Regions from separate parts of the Gottfriedia sp. NPDC057948 genome, predicted to be linked through region 1. Evidence: predicted binding sites of a transcription regulator. Region 1 holds the regulator's gene; the other holds the start of a gene.

The links. Region 1 encodes NrdR, which represses ribonucleotide reductase genes. Its sites were predicted from a motif close to AACACNATATATNGTGTT; they were not measured.
Region 2: a site for NrdR is predicted at 1,768-1,785, ahead of nrdI (class Ib ribonucleoside-diphosphate reductase assembly flavoprotein NrdI). Genes of this name have one in related genera too.

What each region holds. Positions count from the first base shown of each region.
Region 1 covers NZ_JBHVPN010000007.1:133,209-136,633, forward strand. The annotation lists gene dnaI (primosomal protein DnaI) at 1-624, opposite strand, end outside; gene ACFVRR_RS13260 (replication initiation and membrane attachment family protein) at 639-2,069, opposite strand; gene nrdR (transcriptional regulator NrdR) at 2,106-2,576, opposite strand; gene speD (adenosylmethionine decarboxylase) at 2,903-3,289, opposite strand.
Region 2 covers NZ_JBHVPN010000001.1:432,064-435,488, forward strand. The annotation lists partial or broken gene ACFVRR_RS01935 (efflux RND transporter permease subunit) at 1-60, opposite strand, end outside; gene ACFVRR_RS01940 (DUF6254 family protein) at 226-336, shown strand; gene ACFVRR_RS01945 (YkvS family protein) at 551-736, opposite strand; gene ACFVRR_RS01950 (spore germination protein GerW family protein) at 912-1,220, shown strand; gene ACFVRR_RS01955 (hypothetical protein) at 1,313-1,507, shown strand; gene nrdI (class Ib ribonucleoside-diphosphate reductase assembly flavoprotein NrdI) at 1,866-2,225, shown strand; partial or broken gene ACFVRR_RS01965 (ribonucleotide reductase N-terminal alpha domain-containing protein) at 2,212-3,339, shown strand.

The DNA.
Region 1 (3,425 bases):
AATAGAGCTTTTTAGTTCTCGTAAAAATTCAGGTAAATATACGAGCATTGAAGTTATTTCTTCCTCTGCTAGTTCATTTGCTATAGCACCAAGAATAAACGTTTTTCCAACCCCAAACGGACCATGTAAATATAAACCTTGAGCCATTTTTCCTTTTTCATAATTCATAATAAACTGTCTAGCAGCAGAAATTGCTTCAAAACGTCCAGGGTCTTCTAAAGACAAGTTTGACATAGAAGCTTGAAGAACATCCTTTGGTAAGTACATACATTTTATTAATGACTCATGTTTTTTCCGTTTATCATTTTTCACACCATTCGGACAACGATCATATTGAACATCAATTCGTTTTCCTTGAATCATCAAATGAGGATGATAACCATGCACCATATTTTTACATTCATTAAAAGATGGGCAATCTTCACAATTTACACTTTGTCCAATATACTCATATAGCTTAACTAGGCTACTATCAATCATTTGATCCGTAATTTCATTTTTATGCTCAGCTAAAAATGAAATTATTTTTGGGTGACTACGGACTTCTTGTCGCATTTTTTGAAATGTGTCTTGGAATTGTTTATTTTTCATTAATGCACTAAATGCGTTTTGAATAGGTTCCATTAGCGTCCTCCCATTTAACGTTTCTTTTTATTTTTAAACATTTCTAGTTCTTTTTCTAATCGTTTTCGTTCTTCATCTATCGAAGAATCATTTTGGTTATTGATTGTTGCTGGTGCAGTCTGTGAATCATTCGACTCACTCGATTGAAGCCAGTCAGGTACAATCTCAGTTCGAATTGATTTATTTCGTCTATTACTTGAGCGAGTTTTAGCAGCAGTTGCACTCTGTTTAGTTTCTTCAAACTCTTTACGGGCAAGATCCATAGCCTGTTTAACGGTTGTTACTCCTTTTCTCGCCCAATGACTCGCTATCTTAATTACGTAATTTCTAGAAAGCTTTTTATCTAAACGAATCATTACATAGTCAATTAACACATTTGCGACTCCAGGTAGAAGCTTTTGATCAATCATAATCTCTTCGATAATTTTCAAATCAGCTTCACTTGGTTCAGCTCCACCCGATATCTCCTTTAGGTACCTGCGAGGAGAAATTGTTTCGAAGCAATGAATTAATTTTTCTTCTTGAGTTGATGGTTCCTCATTGCCCATTTGTCTATGCTGAATGGGTTGAACCTTTTCCACAATCGTAGGCAGAGCTTCATGATGTTGGAATTGATACCAGTCTCTTGCTTCAAGTCGAAGCGTCTCAATATTGATTTTATTATCTTCATTTAATGAGCGCATAACAATCGTTTTCATTTGAATTGGATTTATTCCATATAAAAATGCAAGTTTTAAAATCGTTTCCTTTACTTCTGTAGTAAATGCTCTTTTTGGAACAAAAGAATCAGAAAGTCCATCCAAAAATAACGCATAGTCAAACTCTTCCATTTTGACAGATATTTTAATTGGCTGATTGTCTTGTAAAATTCTACGATCATTTGACGTAGAAAGATCATTACTTTGCTGAATTTCATTTAATTGCTCAACTGTAATTGCTTGGAATACCGAATCAAATGAACGTGAAATCTCACGAAACCCTTCTTTCGAAAATGCCTGTCTACTAAAAAAGGTTTTAGTTCGTTGATATTGTGTTTTTCCAATTGTTTTAAACAGAAAGATATTTAGGATAGGGTCTTCGAAAAAAGAATGAGGATCTAGCGGAGATTGAAGCTCATATAGAAGCTTTTTTGTACTATTTTCAAATCCTTCATAAACTTTAAGTAAGCCAATTCCTTCAAGGATTAATCTTTGTTCATAAATTGATTTTAAATTACTTTTCATTCCAAGCATTAAAGAATGATGTGTTAACGTATTAGGATTAAGGTCCGTTTGTTCACATTCACTCCAAAGCGTCATATATAAACTTAAAGCTTGACTACCAATTATTGGTTGATACAACATCGTCAATACTTGCCTATGAAAATTATGTAAATACCCAGCTGCCATTACAGTATAAGGATCCGCAGGTAGAACATCCATCCAGTGTTGCTTATCAATAGACATTCAAACATTCCTTTCTTGTATCAAAAGAGCGAAGTATTATTCGTCTTTACCTCGCTCTTTGTTAATTAAATCTTTTAATTCATCAATGAATACATTAATATCTTTAAATTGACGATAAACTGACGCAAATCGTACGTATGCAACTTCATCTACTTTAGATAAATGCTCCATGACCATTTCACCTAGAACTTCACTCGGAACTTCTGATGTGCCACTATTTTTCAGTTCTTTTTCAATGCTATGAATAATATCTTCTAGCTGAGATAAAGAGACAGGGCGTTTTTCACACGCTTTGATCAGTCCCCTTAACATCTTATCTTTACTAAATTCCTCACGAGCTCCCTCTTTTTTTACAACTAAAATAGGATTATCTTCAACTCGCTCAAAAGTTGTAAAACGATGCTGACATTCTTCACATTCACGTCTTCTTCTAATTGAACGACCTTCATCTACTGGTCTACTATCAAGTACTCTTGTCCCATTAAAGTTACACGTTGGACATCTCATCGTTATAGTTCAACTCCAAACACTTAATTGTTTAAACGTACTATTATAACTCTATACTATAACAAATTCAAAATAAACTAAAGTTTATTTCTTAAAAGTCACAAAGCCTATTTTTCATGACCAATGAAATTTCATTATTTTATGTTAATGGAAATATTTTTCACTATGTAAAGCTAGTTCATTCTCCAGAAGGCTATTAAAAGCTAGATTGTTTAGACAATCTAATCCGCTAACCTTGAAGAAGCATTAAGCTAATCTATTTTTCGGGTATGGTAGTTTAGCAAAAACAAAAAAGAGAGATGAAAATTCACCTCTCTCAATTCTTTTTAGTTACCATTTACAACTTTTACATTATCAACTTGAATGGGACCCATTCCTCTTGGTAACTCAACGTTTTCGCGAGTATCAGCTTCTAAAGCTTCAGCGATAAAGTTTGCAGCTACATTCGGATCAATTCTATCACCGCAAGTGTAAACATCGATACTTGCATAACCATGCTCAGGAAAACTGTGAATAGTTAAGTGTGATTCTGAAATGATTACGACACCACTAACGCCATGAGGAGCGAACTTGTGAAAAGCAACTTCACGAACTTCTGCACCAGAGCGTAACGCAGCATCAACAAAAGTTTCCTCAATAAATTTCATATCATTTAATTTTTCTGTATTACAACCCCATAATTCTGAAATGACGTGACGACCCATAGTATCCATATTCATTTCCCCCTTAAAATAATTTGTCATGACTTCTATTGCGAAAGTATGATCAACTACCACGGGGGAAAGTTAGTCCAAAGAGGTCCTAACCCTTTAAGTAATTAGTTATACTTTTAGAAGTTCACGAAAGTTA
Region 2 (3,425 bases), on a different contig from region 1:
AGAGATTGCTGGAAATTCAATATTTGGAAGCTCTTCAACTTTTAATTTTGAATAGGAATATGTTCATTTCAGCTCTAGGATGCTCGTTTTAAAATCCAAGAGAAAGAACTTAAAATTTTATACGATTTTCATGCTCAATCCTTCTAAAAATAATTAACATAGATTTTCATTTTTTGTGAAATGATAAGATGGCAAGAAAATTGATTAATTTTAGGAGGTATGAAAATGTCAAAATCAAAAAAAGAAAAGGAACGATTTTGGAATGAAAGAAAGTCGAACCAACAGCCACATGATAAAGTAAAATCGTTTAAAGAATTGGACAAAGAAACAAAATAGCCATCTCCTTTACTAAAGAGTGATTGGTACCAGATTTTTTTCGTGAAGATCACTTATCACATTTTTATTTGTTATCATAAAAAAAAGTCCCGTGATATACACGGGACCTGAGACTGATTTGGTAAAGAATTCTAATTAAATTTTAATAGAATCGAAATATATGTAGTTTGAACCTTTTAAAATATGAATATAAGCAGAATCTACTATTTTTAAACTATTCAGCTGTTCTTAGTATTATATAATTTTTATGGTTTACGACTGTTAGCGGTTCCATTTCTAAATCTCTGAAGTTTTCCATTATGGATATGTCAACAATGACAGAATTTTTATTAACTTTTTGTACTCTACCTTTCAACCCCTGTTTAAACTCAATGATATTTCCTGCTTCTGCAATTTTCATGAGCGTATCTCCTAACAAAGTTTTGATTTGACACCTTCTATAATGCATGAAAACGGTTTAAAGGTAAAGAGAAAATTTAAATTTTTTTACAATTTTGTCTTTTTTCATAAGAAATTATGTTTAAAAACCTTTTGAAAGGCAAAAATGGTTGTAGCACTTTCAGGAGGTTAGTTTGTTGAAAGAATGGTTTGAAGAGTTTGAAGTAGAAATTTCAAATGAAATTATAAATTTGGTTAGTAGTAATACGCTAATAGGTGATCCGATTTTATTTTTTGAAAACATTATTTTAGTACCATTTTTTGAGATGATTTTAGCGCTAGGCGAAGCTCATTCATCATACGAGTTTGCGAGTATTGGAACAGGAGTAGAAGTAATTCCTAAAGCATTTTTAGTTTTAAAAGATGGAAAAACTGAAGTAATTTTAGTAAATAATAAAAATATGAATTTAGCTGTTACAGAAAAAATTCTTGATGTAACGATTTAGTTTCCATTAAGTACATTCTTTGTTAATGTTAGGATTGAAGTTTATTTCTTGTAGCCATCAAAAAAACGATCAAAATAATAAAGGGTGATTATATGGAACAAAATGAATTTATCAATTTGATTGATCAGCTAGTTAAAGGTGAGATTTCAGAAATTAGCGTTACAAAAGATGATTTTTTAACATTTAGACAAATAATCGTTAATCGAGAGGATTTTAAGCACTTTCGAGGAATCGCTCAGCATGGTGGCCATGCAATTTATACTTACTTGGAAGAAGCTAGAAGTTAACTGTTTTTGTTAAAATCTAAAGTCATAATAATATTATTTTAATCGTGTACTCATTAAAAGTTTGCGAAAAAAAAAAGTTTTTTTAGCTTTTTTTCTTATTTCGCAAGGTGTTAATGAGTACTTTTTTTGTGAAAATGTTATGACCTCATTTGACAAAAAAATCGTTTTACACTTTATTGCACTCTTCTCCATAATTTGTTAAATTTCATATATTGTTTTATTTCGAGACATATTGTCGAAATGTTTATTTTCTAAATTCAGTACCTATATGTTGTGTTTGTTCTAAAAAGGTAATACAATATGTAGGTATATAATATAAGTATTTTCAATATTCTTACATATTAACGAGGGTGATAATATGGTGATAGTTTACAGTTCAATGACTGGCAATGTTAAGCGATTTGTCAATAAAGTTAGAATGCCGTCAATCCAAATAAAAGATGGACTAAAAATTGAAGTACCGTATATTCTCGTAACCTATACTACAGGATTTGGTAACGTACCTGAAAACGTAAATACTTTTTTGGAGAGTAATTCGAAGTATTTAAAAGCAGTCAGTGCAAGTGGTAATAAAAACTGGGGAGATTCTTTTGCAGCAAGTGCAGATAAAATAGCATCAGACTATCAAGTTCCAGTGTTATCAAAGTTTGAACTGTCAGGGACAAGTCGAGATGTACAATATTTTATTGAGGGAGTGGAAAAGCTTGAGACATATTGAGCTGAATAATGAATTGACGATTAAAAAAGATGGTTTTTTTGATCTCGCAAAAGATAAAGAAGCGCTTCTTTGTTTCCTAAAGGAAGTTGAAGATAAAAAGATTCAGTTTTCTTCTTTAAAAGAACGCTTAAACTATATGATTCAAGAAAACTACTATTATAATGTTGAGTTGGATTACTCCTTTGATGAAATAGAAAAATTATATGAGTTAGTATACAATGCAGGATTCACTTTTCAATCATATATGGCCGCATCAAAATTCTTTAAGGATTACGCATTAAAAACTAATGATGGAAAGCATTATTTAGAAGGATATGAAGATCGAATTGCGATCGTTGCACTATATTTAGGAAGAGGCAATATTGAAAAAGCATTGAAATTAGCAAAAATGATGATTCAACAAAACTATCAGCCAGCTACTCCAACTTTCTTAAATGCTGGAAGAAGTAGAAGAGGCGAATTGGTGTCATGTTTCTTATTAGAAATGGACGATAGTTTAAATTCAATAGGATTTCAAATTAATACGGCAATGCAACTATCAAAAATCGGCGGTGGTGTTGCATTAAATCTATCAAAACTTAGAGCTCGTGGAGAGCAAATTAAGGAAATTGATAACGCTGCAAGTGGTGTTGTTCCTGTTATGAAGCTATTAGAAGATTCATTTTCATACGCTAACCAGCTAGGACAACGTAAAGGTGCTGGTGCAACCTATTTAAATATTTTCCACTGGGACGTAGTTGAATTTCTTGATACAAAAAAAATCAATGCCGATGAGAAAAGTAGAATTCAATCACTATCAATCGGTTTAATTGTTCCAAATAAATTCTTTGAATTAGCAGAAAAAAATGAACCATTCTATGTATTTGCACCTTATACAGTGTATAAAGAGTATGGCATTCATTTAGATGATTTTGATATAGATGAAAGATATGAAGAGTTAGTAAATAATGAGCGAGTTAAAAAGAAAAAACTTGATTTAACTGCACGTGATCTTTTAGTAAAAATTGCTGCGATTCAGTTAGAATCTGGTTATCCATATTTGATGTATAAAAGTAATGCTAATCAGCAGCATGCATTAAAGGATATTGGCGAAATTAAAATGTCTAATTTGTGTTAATAGCTAGCACCTTCTAGAAGAAATTCTAGTCGAAAACTCTGTTAAACGGGAGAAGCCTTATAATAGGTAATCTACCGTGCTAA